One region of the Micrococcus sp. HG099 genome, then DNA from elsewhere that is predicted to be linked to it. Evidence: predicted binding sites of a transcription regulator. Region 1 holds the regulator's gene; the other holds the start of a gene.
The links. Region 1 encodes HrcA, which represses chaperone genes, less so after heat shock. Its sites were predicted from a motif close to TTNGCACTCGNNNNNNNCGAGTGCNAA; they were not measured.
Positions count from the first base shown of each region.

Region 2: a site for HrcA is predicted at 2,574-2,600, ahead of groES (co-chaperone GroES). Genes of this name have one in related genera too.

Region 1 covers NZ_JANQCJ010000082.1:25-7,135, forward strand. Annotated here, with positions in the region: partial or broken gene NWP10_RS08040 (16S rRNA (uracil(1498)-N(3))-methyltransferase) at 1-603, opposite strand, end outside; gene dnaJ (molecular chaperone DnaJ) at 600-1,733, opposite strand; gene hrcA (heat-inducible transcriptional repressor HrcA) at 1,816-2,829, opposite strand; gene NWP10_RS08055 (DUF3097 domain-containing protein) at 2,998-3,858, shown strand; gene NWP10_RS08060 (DUF4870 domain-containing protein) at 3,964-4,383, shown strand; gene hemW (radical SAM family heme chaperone HemW) at 4,460-5,737, opposite strand; gene lepA (translation elongation factor 4) at 5,738-7,111, opposite strand, start outside.
Region 2 covers NZ_JANQCJ010000009.1:3,062-12,500, forward strand. Annotated here, with positions in the region: gene NWP10_RS01785 (iron chelate uptake ABC transporter family permease subunit) at 1-358, shown strand, start outside; gene NWP10_RS01790 (ABC transporter ATP-binding protein) at 355-1,110, shown strand; gene NWP10_RS01795 (hypothetical protein) at 1,201-2,199, opposite strand; gene groES (co-chaperone GroES) at 2,777-3,073, shown strand; gene groL (chaperonin GroEL) at 3,182-4,783, shown strand; gene NWP10_RS01810 (dicarboxylate/amino acid:cation symporter) at 5,031-6,470, opposite strand; gene guaB (IMP dehydrogenase) at 6,656-8,200, shown strand; gene NWP10_RS01820 (AEC family transporter) at 8,348-9,292, opposite strand; gene NWP10_RS01825 (enolase C-terminal domain-like protein) at 9,311-9,439, opposite strand, start outside.

The DNA.
Region 1 (7,111 bases):
GATCTCCCCCGCCTCGCGCAGCCGCTCGACGGGCACCTCGGACAGCCCCCGCTCCGCGTCCTCGTGCAAGACGAGGACGAGCCGGGCGCCGTCGTCGGGCGCGGCGGCCAGACCGGCCACGCCGGTCCCGGAGACGTGGCCGCGGACCTCGGGGACACGGGCGCGGCGGGCCTGCTTGGCGGCCGCGCGCGCCGTGTCGGCCCACTTCTGCCGAGCCTTCTCGGCCTTGGGGCCCTTCCAGCGCACGATGGAGCGCTCGGCCTCCCACGGCACCACGGCGTCCACGCCGAGCTCGACGGCGGCCTGGACGGCCATGAGGTCCCGGTCGCCCTTGGCCAGGGCCTGGACGAGCACGAGGGCCGGGACGGCGGCGGGCTCCTCGTCGACCGCGTCCAGGCGCACCGTCACCGCGTCGGGGGCGGCGGCGAGCACGGTGCCGTGGCCGCGGACCCCGGAGCCGTCCGCGAGCAGGACCGACTCCCCCGGCGCGAGCCGCATCGAGGCGGCCGCGTGCCGGGCCTCGGGGCCGCCGAAGGAGACCTCGGCGCCCGGCGCCGCGCCGGTCAGCGCGCCCGGCTCGAGGTGGAACAGGGGCGCGGTCACAGGTTCCTCAGGTTCTCCCGCAGCCGGGCGAACATGCCGCGGGCCGGGGGCGTGCCGTGCACGACCTCCTCGCCGCGCAGCTCGGCCAGGCGCTCGAGCAGCTCGCGCTGCTCGTCGTCGAGGTCGGTCGGCGTGGTGACGACGACGTCCACCTTGAGGTCGCCGCGGCCCTGGCCGCGCAGCCGTCCCACGCCGAGGCCGGCGAGGGTCTCCACGTGGCCGGACTGCACGCCCGGCTCGAGGCGGACGGTCTGCTCGCCGTCGAGGGTCGCCAGGGTGACCGTGGTGCCGAGGGCGGCCGCGGCCATGGGCACGGTGACGGTGGTGGCGAGGTGGTCACCCTCGCGGCGGAACGTCTCGTGCGGGCGCACGGCGATCTCCACGTAGAGGTCGCCGTTCGGGCCGCCGCCGGGGCCGGCCTCGCCGCGGCCGGCGAGGTGGATGCGGGTGCCGTCGTCCACGCCGGCGGGGATGCGCAGGGTGAGCGGGATGCGGGTGCGCACGCGGCCCTGGCCGGCGCACTCGTGGCAGGGGTCGGGGATGACGGTGCCGAACCCCTGGCAGGCGGGGCAGGCCTCCGTGGCCATCACGGTGCCCAGCAGGGAGCGCATGGGGCGCTGGATCATGCCGTGGCCCTGGCAGGTCTGGCAGGTCTCGGGCTCGGTGCCGGGCTCGCAGCACGAGCCCTCGCAGCGCTCGCAGCGCACGGCCGTGTCCAGAGTGATGGTCTGCTCGCCGCCGAACACGGCGTCCTCGAGGTCGATCGGGGCGGTCACGAGCGCGTCCTGGCCCCGGCGCGCGCGGCTGGCCGGACCGCCGCGGCCGCCCTGGCCGGCGGCGTTCATGAACGTCTCGAAGATGTCGGCGAAGCCGCCGAAGCCCCCGCCCCCGCCGAACCCGCCGGGGAAGCCGGACTGGCCGTTCTCGTTGCCGGTGGTGTCGTAGGCGCGACGGCGGCCCTCGTCCGAGAGGACCTCGTAGGCGTGGGAGATGCGCTTGAACTGCTCGGCGGCCTCCGGGTCCGGGTTCACGTCCGGGTGGTGGGTGCGGGCCAGCTTGCGGTAGGCCCGTCGGATCTCCTCGGTGCTGGCGTCGCGGCTAACGCCGAGGGTCGCGTAGTGGTCGGTCACGGTGGGGTCTTCCTCTCAGGACGAGCGGGACGTGCAGGGGGTGCGGGTTCGGGCCCGGCGGGCGGGACGCGGCGGGCGCCCCTCAGGTGGTCAGGATGCGGGAGAGGTACCGGGCGATGGCGCGGACGGCGGCCATGGTGCCCGGGTAGTCCATCCGGGTGGGGCCGACGACGCCGACCTTGGCCACGGCGCCGGGTCCGTAGGCGGCGGCCACCACCGAAGTGTCCGCGAGGGAGCCGGCGTTCTCGGAGCCGATGCGCACGGACACCCCGTGCGCGTCGTGCTCCATCTCCGTGAGCAGGCGCAGCAGCACCACCTGCTCCTCGAGCGCCTCGAGGATGGGCCCGATGGACGCGCCGAAGTCCCCGGTGGAGCGGGCCAGGTTCGCGGTGCCGGCCATCACGATCCGGTCCTGGCGGCCGGCCTCGAGCAGCGCGTGCACGGCCCCGGCCACCAGGGCCGCGGCGTCGCGGTGCTCGGGGCGCATGCGGACCACCGCGGCGTCCACCACGGCGGCGGCCTGGGCGGGGCCCAGGCCGAGCACGGCGTCCAGCAGCAGCCCGCGCACCACGGCGAGGTCCGCCTCGGGCAGGGGCGTCTCCAGCACCACGTGGCGCTGGTCCACGCGCCCGGTGGAAAGGATGAGCACCACGAGCACGCGGGCCGGGGTCAGCGGGACGAGCTCGAGGTGGCGCACCGTGGAGCCGTCCTCGTGGGGGAACTGCGCCACCGCGACCTGCTGGGTCAGCTGCGCCAGCAGGCGCACCGTGGTCTCCATCATGTGCTCGGTGTCGGTGGAGGGGTCCAGCAGGGTGCGCACGGCCCGGCGCTCGGCCGGGGAGAGCGGCTTGACCTCGGAGAGCCGGTCCACGAACACGCGGTACCCCTTGTCCGTGGGGACCCGTCCGGCCGAGGTGTGCGGGGCCACGATGAGTCCCTCCTCCTCGAGGGCGGCCATGTCGTTGCGCACGGTGGCCGAGGACACGCCGAGGGCGTGCCGCTCCACCAGGGCCTTGGAGCCCACGGGCTCGCGGCGGGCCACGTACTCCTCCACGATCGCCTGGAGCACCTGGAGGCGGCGGGGCTGCTCCGTCATCTCGGTCCTCCTCTGTCTTCGCGGTCCCGGCCGGGCGCCGGCGGCTCATGACTGGCACTCCGGCACCTCAAGTGCTGATCCTATCGCCCGGTCCGCGCCGGGCGCCCGCGTCCCGGGGGCGGCTTCGCTCACGGTGATCGCGCCGGCCCGTTGCTACCGTGCCCTCCCATGGACTGGAGCAGCTGGGGCCCCGCGGGCCATGAGGAGATGACGCGGCGTCCCGGGCGCCCCGCGCGGGACGTGCCCGCCGCGCCGGGCACCGTGGTGGAGGACGTGGCCTCCGGGTTCACCGGCGCCGTGATCCGCGTGGAGCGCGCCGGCGGCGTGCACACGGTGGTGCTGGAGGACCGCCGGGGCGTGCGCCGCGGCTTCCCCCTCGGCGGCGGCTTCTGGATCGACGGCGAGCCCGTCACCCTGGTCCTCCACGTCGCCTCCGCCCCGCGCCCGCCCGCCCGCACCGCCTCCGGCTCGCGCCGGGTCGAGGGCGTCCGGGCCCGCACCGCGCGCGCCTCGCGCATCTGGGTCGAGGGCGTGCACGACGCCGAGCTGGTGGAGAAGGTCTGGGGCGAAGACCTGCGCCTGGAGGGGATCGTCGTCGAGCCCCTGCACGGCGTGGACGACCTCGCCGGGGCGATCGCCGCCTTCGACCCCGGTCCCCGACGCCGGCTGGGGATCCTCGTGGACCACCTCGTCCCCGGCTCCAAGGAGGAGCGGATCGCCGCCGAGGCCATGCGCGTGCCCGGTTCCGCCGGCAACGTGCTCATCCTCGGCCACCCCTACGTGGACGTGTGGCAGGTCATCAAGCCGGCCGTCCTGGGCATCCCGGCCTGGCCCGTGGTCCCCAAGGGCCAGGACTGGAAGACCGGCGTGCTCCAGGGCCTGGGCTGGCCCCACGGCACGAAGGAGGCCACGGGCCTGGGCTGGAAGCGGCTGCTGTCCCACGTGGGCAGCTACGCGGACCTCGAGCCCTCGCTGCTGGGACGGGTGGAGGAGCTCATCGACTTCCTCACCGCCGAGCCGGAGCGCTGAGCGGCCCCCGACTCCCGCGGCCGGTCCGGGCGCCGCGCTATGCTGACCCATGCCCCCGAGCCCGGCCCACGCGGACCGGGCCACGCGACCGATCAGGAGCCCCTCGTGAACCCCAGCGCGCAGCCCGACGCCGGCCGCCCCGGCCACGAGCCGCCCGCCTGGCTGGCCTCCGCCGGCGGCCGGGCCACCCCGCTCACGGCCAAGCAGGACCGGGACCGCGCGGCCCTGGCCCACCTGAGCCTCGCGTTCGGCGTCCTCGGCCCGCTCGTGGTGTGGCTGCTCTACCGGGACCGCGGGCCGTTCACCTCCCAGGAGTCCAAGGAGGCCCTGAACTTCTCCGGGCCGCCGACCCTGATCACCACGCTGTTCTTCTTCCTCGCGCTGCTGCCCGTGATCGGCGCGATCTTCGCGATCCTCGGCGCACTCTCCTGGGCCGTCATGTCCGTGTACGGCGTCATGGGCGCCTCGCACGTGTCCAAGGGCCGGCCCTTCCGCTACCCGTTCAACCTGCGCATCCTGCGCTGACGTCCGGTCCGCGCCGCGCGAACGCGGCGGCGCTCGGGCGCGCCGGGCGAGGTCGGGCCGAGCGGGGTCCCGCGGCTCAGAACCCGGCCAGCGCGCGCACGATCGCGTCGTTGCGCAGCCGGCCCTGCAGCGTGGGCACCAGCCGCCCGGCCAGCGCCGCGCGGCCGTCCAGCAGCCCCGCGGCGATCAGCTCGGCCGTGACCCGGCGGACGCGCTCGGCGTCGCCGGGCTCGTCCGAGACCGCCTCCGCGGCCGGCAGCCCCTCCGAGGTCCGCGCGGCCAGCATGATCCGCTCGAGCCGGCGCGCCGCGGCGTCGGGCTGCTCCCGCCCCACAGCGGGCGTGACCCCGGTGGCCAGGCGCTGGGCGTAGGCGGCGGGGTGCTTCGCGTTCCAGAAGCGGACGCCGGCCACGTGCGAGTGCGCGCCGGGGCCGATCCCCCACCAGTCCTGGTCCTCCCAGTAGGCCACGTTGTGCCGGGCCCGGTGGACGCCGGCGCCCTCCGGATCGTGCGCCCAGTTGGAGACCTCGTACCAGCGGAACCCCGCCGCGCCCAGGATCTCCTCGGCGAGCAGGTACTTGTCCGCCTGGTCGTCCGGGTCCACGTCCGCGACCTCGCCGCGGGCCACCTGGGCGCCGAGCTTCGTGCCCTCCTCCACGATCAGCGAGTACGCGCTCACGTGGTCGGGGGCCAGCTCGACGGCGGCGTGCAGGGTGTCCCGCCAGTCCTGCAGGGACTCTCCCGCGGTGCCGTAGATCAGGTCCAGGGACACCTCGAGCCCGGCGTCGCGGGCCGCGGCGACGGCGGCCGGCACGGACTCGGGGCGGTGGGTGCGCTCCAGCGTGGCCAGCACGTGGGGCGCCGCCGACTGCATGCCCAGGGACAGGCGCGTGAAGCCGCCCGCGGCGAGCTCCCGGGCGTACTCCGGGGTGACGGTGTCCGGGTTGGCCTCGGTGGTCACCTCGGCCCCGGGGACGATCCCGAACCGCTCCACGGCCTCGCGCAGGATCCGCACGAGGTCCGCCGCGGGCAGCAGCGTGGGCGTGCCGCCGCCGAAGAACACCGTGTGCAGCGGGCGGGCCGGCACGGCCGACGCCTCGAGGGCGCGCTGCGCGAAGCCCAGCTCCGCCACGGCGGACTCCCAGTAGTCGCCGCGGCCGGCGCCGGGGCCGAGGTCCACGGCCGTGTACGTGTTGAAGTCGCAGTAGCCGCACCGCACGGTGCAGAAGGGCACGTGGACGTACAGGCTGAAGGTGCGCGCCGCGCCGTCCTCGGCCGCGCGCACCCGCTCGCCGACGGCGGCCGGCAGCCGGCCGTCGTCGGGCACGGGCGCGCCCAGGGGCAGGGCGGGCACTTACTTCTTCGCGGCCGAGTCGGCGCCGGCGCCGTCGGAGGACAGGGCGGCGATGAACGCCTCCTGGGGCACCTCCACGCGGCCGACCATCTTCATGCGCTTCTTGCCCTCCTTCTGCTTCTCGAGCAGCTTGCGCTTGCGGGAGATGTCACCGCCGTAGCACTTGGAGAGCACGTCCTTGCGGATCGCGCGGATGTTCTCGCGGGCGATGACGCGCGAGCCGATGGCGGCCTGGATCGGCACCTCGAACTGCTGGCGCGGGATGAGCTCCTTGAGCTTGCCCGTCATCATCACACCGTAGGAGTAGGCGTTGTCCTTGTGGGTGATCGAGGAGAAGGCGTCCACCTGCTCGCCCTGCAGGAGGATGTCCACCTTGACGAGGTCCGCCACCTGGTCGCCGTCGGCCTTCCAGTCCAGCGAGGCGTAGCCCTTGGTGCGGGACTTGAGCTGGTCGAAGAAGTCGAACACGATCTCCGCGAGCGGGATCCAGTAGCGGATCTCCACGCGCTCCTCGGAGAGGTAGTCCATGCCGCGCAGGTTGCCGCGCTTGGCCTGGCACAGCTCCATGACGGCACCGATGAACTCGGCGGGCACGATGATCGTGGCCGAGGCCATGGGCTCGCGCACCTCGTGGATCTTGCCCTCGGGGAACTCGGAGGGGTTGGTCACGGTGACCACCTCGCGGTCCTCCCGGGTGACCTCGTAGACCACGTTGGGGGCGGTGGAGATCAGGTCCAGGTTGAACTCGCGCTCGAGGCGTTCGCGCACGATCTCCAGGTGCAGCAGGCCCAGGAAGCCCACGCGGAAGCCGAAGCCGAGCGCCACGGAGGTCTCGGGCTCGTAGACCAGCGCGGCGTCGTTGAGCTTGAGCTTGTCCAGGGCGTCACGCAGCACGGGGTAGTCCGAGCCGTCGATCGGGTACAGGCCGGAGAACACCATCGGCTTGGGGTCCTCGTAGCCGCCGAGCTCCTCCGCCGCCGGCTTGGCGTGGTTGGTGACCGTGTCGCCCACCTTCGACTGGCGCACGTCCTTCACGCCGGTGATGAGGTAGCCCACCTCGCCCACGGCCAGGCCCTTCGTGGGCGTCGGCTCCGGGGAGGACACGCCGATCTCGAGGAGCTCGTGGGTGGCGCCCGTGGACATCATGCGGATCTTCTCGCGCGGGGAGAGCCGGCCGTCCACCACGCGGACGTAGGTGACCACGCCGCGGTAGGTGTCGTACACCGAGTCGAAGATCATGGCGCGCGCCGGGGCGTCCGCCTCGCCCTCGGGGGCGGGGATGGACCGGACCACACGGTCCAGCAGGTCCTCGACGCCGACGCCCGTCTTGCCGGACACGCGCAGCACGTCCTCGGGCTCGCAGCCGATCAGGGT
Region 2 (9,439 bases), on a different contig from region 1:
GCGTATGAACGTGCTGGCGCTCGGCGCGGACTCCGCCTCCAACCTCGGGCTGCACCACCGGCGCGAGCTGATGGTCACCCTGCTGCTGGTGTCCGTGCTCATGGCCATGACCACCGCGCTCGTGGGGCCCATGACCTTCCTAGGGTTCCTGGTGGCCACGCTGGCGTACAGCCTGGTGGACACCCATGACCACCGCATGGTGCTGCCCGTGGCCGCCCTCGGCGCGTACGCGGTGCTCACCCTCGCCTACTTCGTGCTGCGGCACGTGTTCTACGCGGGAGGTGCGGTCACGGTGATCATCGAGCTCGTCGGCGGCATCACCTTCCTGATCGTCGTGATGAGAAAGGGACGTCTGTGATCGAGCTGCGCGGCGTGGTCAAGCGCCACAGCGACGAGGTGTGCATCGGACCCGTGGACCTCGACATCGAGGCCGGGGGCATCACCGCGCTCGTCGGACCCAACGGGGCCGGCAAGTCCACGGTGCTGACCATGATCGGCCGGCTCCAGGACGTGGACGGCGGCACGATCGCCGTGGGCGGGCAGGACATCACCTCGACGCCGTCGCGCCGGATCGCCCAGACCCTGTCGATCCTGCGCCAGGAGAACCACTTCGTCACTCGGCTGACCGTGCGCCAGCTGGTGGGCTTCGGCCGCTACCCGTACACGCGGGGGCGCCTCACGCTCGAGGACGAGCGGTACGTGTCCGAGGCGATCGACTTCCTCAACCTCGGCCCCTTCGAGAACCGCTACCTGGACCAGCTCTCCGGCGGCCAGCGCCAGCGCGCGTATGTGGCCATGGTGCTCGCCCAGAACACCGAGTACGTGCTGCTTGACGAGCCGCTGAACAACCTGGACATGCAGCACTCCGTGCAGATGATGCAGCAGCTGCGCCGAGCCGCGGACGAGCTGGGCCGCACCGTGGTGATCGTGCTGCACGACATCAACTTCGCCGCCCGCTACGCCGACCACATCGTGGCCATGGGCGACGGCCAGGTGGTGGAGACGGGCACCCCCGGCGAGATCCTGCGCCCCGAGGTGCTCGAGCGCATCTTCCGCACCCCGTGCAACGTGGTCGACGGCCCGCACGGACCCCTGGCCGTGTACTACTGACGGCCGCGGGGGAGCGGGGCCGGGTGCTTCGGGGGAGCGGGGCGGGGCGGGCTCCAGCTCCGCTCCTCGCGTCCTCGCCCGGCGTTGCGCTCACGACTCGCCGCGTGCCGTTTCCTCAGACGGCGAGTCGTGAGCACGACGGCGCTGCTGCAGCTGGGCGATGACGCTGCGGTAGCCCTCGGCGTGGTCCGCAGCGGTGATCCGCATCGGCGTCACGCCGTAGGAGAGCAGGCGCCGGTCCCGGCGCGCGTCCCGGGCCTGCTGCTGCCGGTCGAGGTGATGCTCGCCGTCGTACTCGAGGGCGACCCGGAGGTCGGCGAAGTACAGGTCCGACTCGGCCAGTGCGGGATCGTCGGGGGCGACCTTGTGCTGGAGCAGGGGCTCGCCCAGGCCCGCGTCGATGAGCGCCAGGCGGGCGTGGGTCTCCATGGCGGAGTCCGCTCCGACGCGGACCCGCCCCAGGGCGGCACGGGCCCGGCCGACGCCGTGGAACGGGGCGAGCGCCTCGAGGACCTCGGCCAGGCGTTCGACGGTGGTGCGCGGCGGAAGCCGCCCGCCGCCCGCCCACGGGTGCCGGACGAGATGGTCGCCGGCGGCGACGAGGTCCGCCTCATCCCAGCGCGGACGGAGGGCGCACAGATCCGCCCAGGTCCGCTCCGGGCTCGTGACCGTGAGCCCGTGGACCACGCTCCTGTGCTCCGGCGGCACGGTCCGGCGGTGCACCCGCACGCCGGGACGGCGGACGTCGCGGGGAGTCGAGACGGAGACGGGCTCGGGGGCGTCGACGGCACGGTCCAGGGGGCGGGGGATCCCGTGCAGGTGGGCGGCGGTGGCGTGGGAGAGCACCGCGTCCGGCCGCAGGCGCTGCAGGGCGGTCAGATCTTCGACGCTCCAGGAGTGCGGCGGGGCGGCGAAGCCGAGCCCGGTCCAGGTCGGGGGAGTGCCCACGGACTGGACGCGGGCGCCGTGCAGCGGCACTGCCAGGTCCAGGCGCCGCAACCGGGACCGGCTCGCGCCCTTGGTGCGAGCCTCGGCCACGGTGAAGACGAGCGGAAGCGGAGGCAGGCGGGTGCGGGACGTCGTCGTCATGGGGGAGATGCTCCCTGGACGACGGCCCCGGAGGCGCCGGGGCGGCGGGCGCCGTGGACACGATGCGGCCGGGCGTGGGCTGTGCAGGAGTGCCCGACGACGGAGGCCCGGCGCAACAGGGGCCCGCAGCGCCCGTTGCGCTCATGACGCGCCGCACGACGGACCGGCCGACGGCGTGTTGTGAGCGCAACGCCACCGGGCGGGACGGGGGAACGGCCGGACAGAAAGTGGAGGGGGAACGGTCCGGCGGGACCGGGCTGGGAGGTCGGCCGGGGAGAGGGGCAGTGGGCCAGCAGCCGGGGGAGCGGCCCGGCGGCGGCCGCCCCGCCCCGAGAGCCGCCCCGCCACGGCCCCTCCGCCCCTGGCGGACACGGCTGGCACTCATGTTGAAGGAGTGCCAAAACCCGGAGTAGAGTCTGGACTGGCACTCGGGGGTACCGGGTGCCAATGCCCGAGGTGGACCGTCCGGCACCGCGACGACGGAGGGTCTGACGCCCGTGGCGCACCCGCAGACCACAGCATCAGCGGACCGGCGAGCCCGCCGGAGCCGCACGTCGACGAAGAAGGAGTGTGCAGCATGTCTGTCTCCATCAAGCCCCTCGAGGATCGCATCGTTGTCCGCCCCCTGGAGGCCGAGCAGACCACCGCGTCCGGCCTCGTGATCCCGGACACCGCCAAGGAGAAGCCGCAGGAGGGCCAGGTCGTGGCCGTGGGCCCGGGCCGGGTCGCCGAGAACGGCAACCGCGTGCCCGTCGACGTCGCCGAGGGCGACGTGGTGCTGTACTCCAAGTACGGCGGCACCGAGGTCAAGGTCGGCGGCGAGGAGTACCTGGTGCTCTCCGCCCGCGACGTGCTGGCCGTCGTCACCAAGTGACCCCGCCGCGACGGGCCCGGTGAGCGGCGCGCACCGCACCGGTGCGCGCGCCCCGGGCCCCTCGCGTCCCCGCACCCCCTGACTCCCTGAACGAAAGGAGCGTCCGTCATGGCCAAGCAGCTGGCTTTCAACGACGACGCACGCCGCGCCCTCCAGGCCGGCATCGACAAGCTCGCCGACACCGTCAAGGTCACCCTCGGCCCCAAGGGCCGCAACGTGGTGCTCGACAAGGCGTGGGGCGCCCCCACCATCACCAACGACGGCGTCACGATCGCCCGTGAGGTGGAGCTCGACGACCCGTACGAGAACATGGGCGCCCAGCTCGCCAAGGAGGTCGCCACCAAGACCAACGACATCGCGGGCGACGGCACCACCACCGCCACCGTGCTGGCCCAGGCCCTGGTGAACGAGGGCATGCGCCAGGTCGCCGCCGGCGCGGCCCCCGGCGAGGTCAAGAAGGGCATCGAGGTGGCCGTGGCCGCCGTCGAGCAGCGCCTCCAGGAGAACGCCCGCCCGGTCGAGGGCAAGGAGGTGGCCCACGTGGCCGCCATCTCCGCCCAGAACGACGAGGTCGGCGAGCTGCTGGCCCGCGCGTTCGACACCGTGGGCACCGACGGCGTGATCACCATCGAGGAGTCCTCCACGACCTCCACCGAGCTGGACGTCACCGAGGGCATGCAGTTCGACAAGGGCTTCCTGTCCCCGTACATGGTCACCGACGCCGAGCGTCAAGAGGCCGTGCTGGAGGACCCGTACGTCCTGATCAACTCCGGCAAGATCTCCAACGTGCAGGAGCTCCTGCCCGTGCTGGAGAAGGTGCTGCAGGCCAGCCGCCCGCTCTTCGTGATCGCCGAGGACATCGAGGGCGAGGCCCTGTCCACCCTCGTGGTCAACAAGATCCGCGGCACCCTGAACGTCGTGGCCGTGAAGGCCCCGGGCTTCGGCGACCGCCGCAAGGCCATGCTGCAGGACATCGCCGTCCTCACCGGCGCCCAGGTGGTCTCCCCGGACCTCGGCATGAAGCTCGAGCAGGCCGACCTGGACGTGCTCGGCTCCGCCCGCCGCATCACCGTGACCAAGGACGAGACCACCATCGTCGACGGCGGCGGCTCTGCCGAGGACGTGGAGGCCCGCGTCGCCCAGATCAAGGCCGAGTCGGCCGCCACCGACTCCGACTGGGACCGCGAGAAGCTCCAGGAGCGCCTCGCCAAGCTCGCCGGCGGCATCGGCGTGATCCGCGTGGGCGCCGCCACCGAGGTGGAGCTCAAGGAGCGCAAGCACCGCATCGAGGACGCCGTGTCCTCGACCCGCGCCGCCCTCGAGGAGGGCATCGTGGCCGGCGGCGGCACCGCGCTCATCAACGCGCTGTCCGTGCTGGACACCGACGCCGACGTCCAGGCCCTGACCGGTGACGCGGCCGTGGGTGTGGACATCGTCCGCAAGGCCCTGAAGCAGCCGCTGCGCTGGATCGCCCAGAACGCGGGCGAGGACGGCTACGTGGTGGTCTCCAAGGTCGCCGAGCTGGAGCCGAACCACGGCTTCAACGCGAAGACCGGCGTCTACGGCGACCTGATCGCCGACGGCGTGATCGACCCGGTCAAGGTGACCCGCTCCGCGCTGGCCAACGCCGCCTCCATCGCGGCCCTCGTGCTGACCACCGAGACCCTCGTGGCGGACAAGCCCGAGGACGAGGACGAGCACCAGCACTGATCCGCGTGTTCACACGGGACCGGCCCCTCACCTTCGGGTGAGGGGCCGGTCCCGTGTCCGGGGGCGTGCGGCGGGGGCGGGGTCGGCGCCCGTGCCTAGCCTCCCGTTTCCCGCACGAAAGTGCTCCGGCAGCCTCCCGTTTCCTGCACGAAAGCGCCCCCGGAGGCTCCCGTTTCCCGCACGAAACGGGATTCCGGGGCTCCGGGGGCGTCGAGGCGCCGCGCGCCAGCGGGCCGGCGGGCCGGGGTCAGTCCCGCGCGGGGCGGGCGGCGGCGCCGACCATCTGGTCCTGGTCGTCGTCGCGGTCCTGGGCGCGGGCCTCGACGATCTCCTCCTCGTCCTCGCCCATGATGTCGACGCGCTCGGCGTCGTAGCGGGCCTGGTCGAGGATGCCCTCCTGCTTGGCCACGAGGGCGGGCACGAGCGCCTGGCCGGCCACGTTGGTGGCGGTGCGGCCCATGTCCACGATCGGGTCGACGGCGAGCAGCAGCGCGAGGCCCTCGAGCGGCAGGCCGGCGGTGGAGAGGGTGAGGGTGAGCATCACGGTGGCGCCGGTGGTGCCGGCGGTCGCGGCGGAGCCGAGCACGGAGACGAGCACCACGAGGGCGTACTGGCCCAGGCTCATCTCGATCCCGTAGAACTGGGCCACGAACACGGCCGCGATGGCCGGGTAGATGGCGGCGCAGCCGTCCATCTTGGTGGTGGAGCCCAGCGGGACGGCGAACGCCGCGTAGCCGGTGGGGACGCCGAAGTTCCGCTCGGCCACCCGCTGGGTCACCGGCAGGGTGCCGAGCGAGGAGCGGGAGACGAAGCCGAGCTGGACGGCCGGCCACACGCCGGTGAAGAACTGCTTCACGGACAGGCCGTGCAGGCGGGCGAGCACGGGGTAGACCACGAACATGACGATCGCCAGGCCCACGTAGATCGCCACCACGAACTTCGCCAGCGTGCCCATGGTGGACCAGCCGTAGGAGGCCACGGCGTTGCCGAGCAGGCCGACGGTGCCGATCGGAGCGAGGCGGATGATCCACCACAGCAGCTTCTGGATGACGGCCAGGACGGACCGGGAGAACGTGAGGAACGGGGCGGCCTTCTCGCCGACCTTGAGGGCGGCGATGCCGACGACGATCGCGATCACGAGGATCTGCAGCACGTTGAAGGTGGGGGAGGAGGCCACGGCGCCGTCCTCGCCCACGGCGCTCTTCACGGTCAGGCCGAGGAAGTTGGCCGGGACCATGGAGGTGAGGAAGTCAAGCCAGCCCACGTCGCGGGCCTGGTAAGACCCGGGGGCGCTCTGGCCGGTGCCGACGCCGGGCTGCATCACGACGCCGACGGCGAGGCCGATCAGCACCGCGATGAGGCTGGTGATGGCGAACCACAGCAGGGTCTTGGCGGCGAGGCGGGCCGCGTTGGTCACCTGGGCCAGGTTGGCGATCGAGGCGACGACGGCGAAGAAGACCAGCGGGATGACCGTGGCCTTGAGGATGCTGATGTAGACGCTGCCGATCGTGGCCAGCGTCTCGCCCAGCCAAGTGGGGGAGTCGGGGGTGTGGCCCATCGAGCGGGCGACGAGGCCGAGGACGAGGCCCAGGACGAGGGCGGCGACGATCTGCCAGCCGAAGTTCGACGTCCAGGCGGGGAGCCGGCGTCGGGGCGCCGGTGCGGGGGAGGACTGTGCGGTGCTCATCCGGGGAGGTTAGGCGGTCCAATACCATGACGCCGAAACGGATTGCGACATGTGACGTCGTGGTGACGTCCGTCTCGTCCCTGCGTGGCCCAGTGCGGGGGTCCTGTGATGTGGCCCGCACCCGGGTCGCCGGTTTGACCCCCGGGCATAGAATCGCGGAAACACCCGTCCCGAAAGGCGCCTTCGTGACCACCACCAGCACCGGGCCCAGCTCCGAGCCCGTCCACTCCTCCGCGGATCCCTTCGGCTTCTTCGGCCTCACCTACGACGACGTCCTGCTGCTGCCCAGCGCGACGGACGTGATCCCGGCCGAGGCGGACACGAGCACCCAGCTCACCCGCAACATCCGCCTCAACATCCCCGTCGTCTCCGCGGCGATGGACACCGTGACCGAGGCCCCGCTGGCCATCGCCATGGCCCGCCAGGGCGGCATGGGCATCATCCACCGCAACCTCTCCATCGAGGACCAGGCCCGCCACGTGGACACCGTGAAGCGCTCGGAGTCCGGCATGATCAAGGACCCGGTCACGATCGGCCCGAAGGCCACGCTCGCCGACCTGGACGAGCTGTGCGCGCAGTACCGCGTCTCCGGCCTGCCCGTGGTCGCCGAGGACATGACCCTGCTGGGCATCATCACCAACCGCGACACCCGCTTCATCCCCCACGAGGAGTGGGAGACCCGCACGGTGGACACGGCCATGACCCGCATGCCGCTGATCACGGCGCGCGAGGGCATCTCCCGCGAGGAGACCATCCGCCTGTTCTCCCAGAACCGCGTGGAGAAGCTGCCCCTCGTGGACGAGGCCGGCCGCCTCACGGGCCTGATCACCATCAAGGACTTCGACAAGGCCGAGAAGTACCCGGACGCCGCGAAGGACGACGAGGGCCGCCTGCGCGTCGGCGGCGCCGTCGGCTTCTTCGGCGACGGCTGGGAGCGCGCCATGGCGCTCGTGGAGGCCGGCGTGGACGCCCTCGTGGTGGACACCGCCAACGGCCACACCCACGGCGTGCTGGACATGATCGCCCGCCTGAAGAAGGAGAAGGCGGCTGCGCACGTGGACGTGATCGGCGGCCAGGCGGCCACCTACGCGGGCGCCAAGGCGATCGTCGACGCCGGCGCGGACGCCGTGAAGGTCGGCGTGGGTCCGGGCTCGATCTGCACCACCCGCGTGGTGGCCGGCGTCGGCGTGCCCCAGATCACCGCCATCTACGAGGCCGCCAAGGCCACCCGCCCGGCGGGCGTGCCGCTGATCGCCGACGGCGGCCTGCAGCACTCCGGCGACATCGGCAAGGCCCTCGTGGCCGGCGCCGAGTCCGTGATGCTCGGCTCCCTGCTGGCCGGCACCGCCGAGTCCCCGGGCGACCTGGTGTTCTACCAGGGCAAGCAGTTCAAGGCGTACCGCGGCATGGGCTCCCTGGGCGCCATGCAGACCCGCAACGGCAAGCGCTCCTTCTCCAAGGACCGCTACTTCCAGGCGGACGTGCCGGACGAGGACAAGCTGATCCCCGAGGGCATCGAGGGCCAGGTGCCCTACCGCGGCCCGATCGCCTCGGTGGTGCACCAGCTCGTGGGCGGCCTGCGCCAGACCATGTTCTACACGGGCGCGTCCACCGTGGACGAGCTCAAGGAGAACGGCCGGTTCGTGCGCATCACCGCGGCGGGCCTGAAGGAGTCCCACCCGCACGACATCATGATGACGGTGGAGGCCCCGAACTACCGCTCCCGCTGAGCTCGGAGGGCTGACCCTTTCGGGTGTACCGAACGCCGCACTCGGGCGCACTCGTTCCAGTCGAAACCGCGTTTCGTCGGAACGAGTGCGCCCGAGGCGTGTAGGGCGTGGGTGCGGTGGAGCTCCGCGCGCAGCCGGGCCGGCTGTTCAGGTGCTCCCCATCAGGAGGGTGATCATGAGGATCGACGGGAGGGACGCCAACGTCGTAGTCAGGACGACGTCTCGGGCCAGTTCACTCGGCATGTCGAACCGGTCGGAGAAGAGGAAGACGTTCTGCGCCGTCGGGAGCGCCGCCATGACGACGGCTCCCATGAGTGCCGCACCGCTCAGGTGGAAGAGACTACTCGCCACGAACCACGCGACGACGGGCATGAGGGCCGTCTTGACGGCGGTGGCGACGACCACATCGACGACCATGCCTCGACCGGACAGCGGACGCTGGGTGACCAGGGACAGCCCGAAGAGGACAAGGAGCAGCGGCACAGACGCCTCCCCCAGCATCGTGATCGGTGTCCACAATGCCTTGGGTGGCTCCCAGCCGACGGCGGCGATCACTGCGCCGACCGCGGTCGCCACGGTCACAGGGTTGGCGATCGAGCGGAGGGCTGTCCGCACCTGACCCCCACGGTCAGCACGGTGTCGGGAGTCCAACCACCCGAACAGCACCAGGTAGGCGGGGGCGATGAGAAGGAGCTGAGCGGTGAGGACGGCGACGGCAGGGCCGGCGTCGGACATGGCGAACATGGCGAGCGGGACGCCGATCGTCCCCGCGTTCCCGTAGGACGCGGCCATGGCCCCCACTGCGGAGTGCGCTGCCCCATGACGCAGGATCCATCGGCTCACCGCGGCGTGGACGAGTCCTGCGGCCGCCGCCGTGGCCAATGCGATGGGCATGTACACCCCGAACAAGGTGCCCAAGTCCGCCTTCGCCAGCAGGATCAGCATGAGAGCGGGATTCGAGACGTAGTAGATCGCTGGGGAAAGCCCGGTGCGCATCGCTCTCACCGTCGGCTCCGGGAGGAGCAGCCCGGCCACGATCCCCACGCCCATGAGCGTGAGGATCGTGGTGAAGCCGAGAAGGACGCCGGTCATGTGAAGGCTGGCCGGGCGTCAGCGCACGAGGCAGGGGCGCTTCGCGTCGAACGTCCACCCGGGGATCAGGTGCTGCATCGCCACGGCGTCGTCGCGTGAGCCGAGACCATGCCGCAGGTACAGCTCGTGCGCCTCCTGGAGTCGATC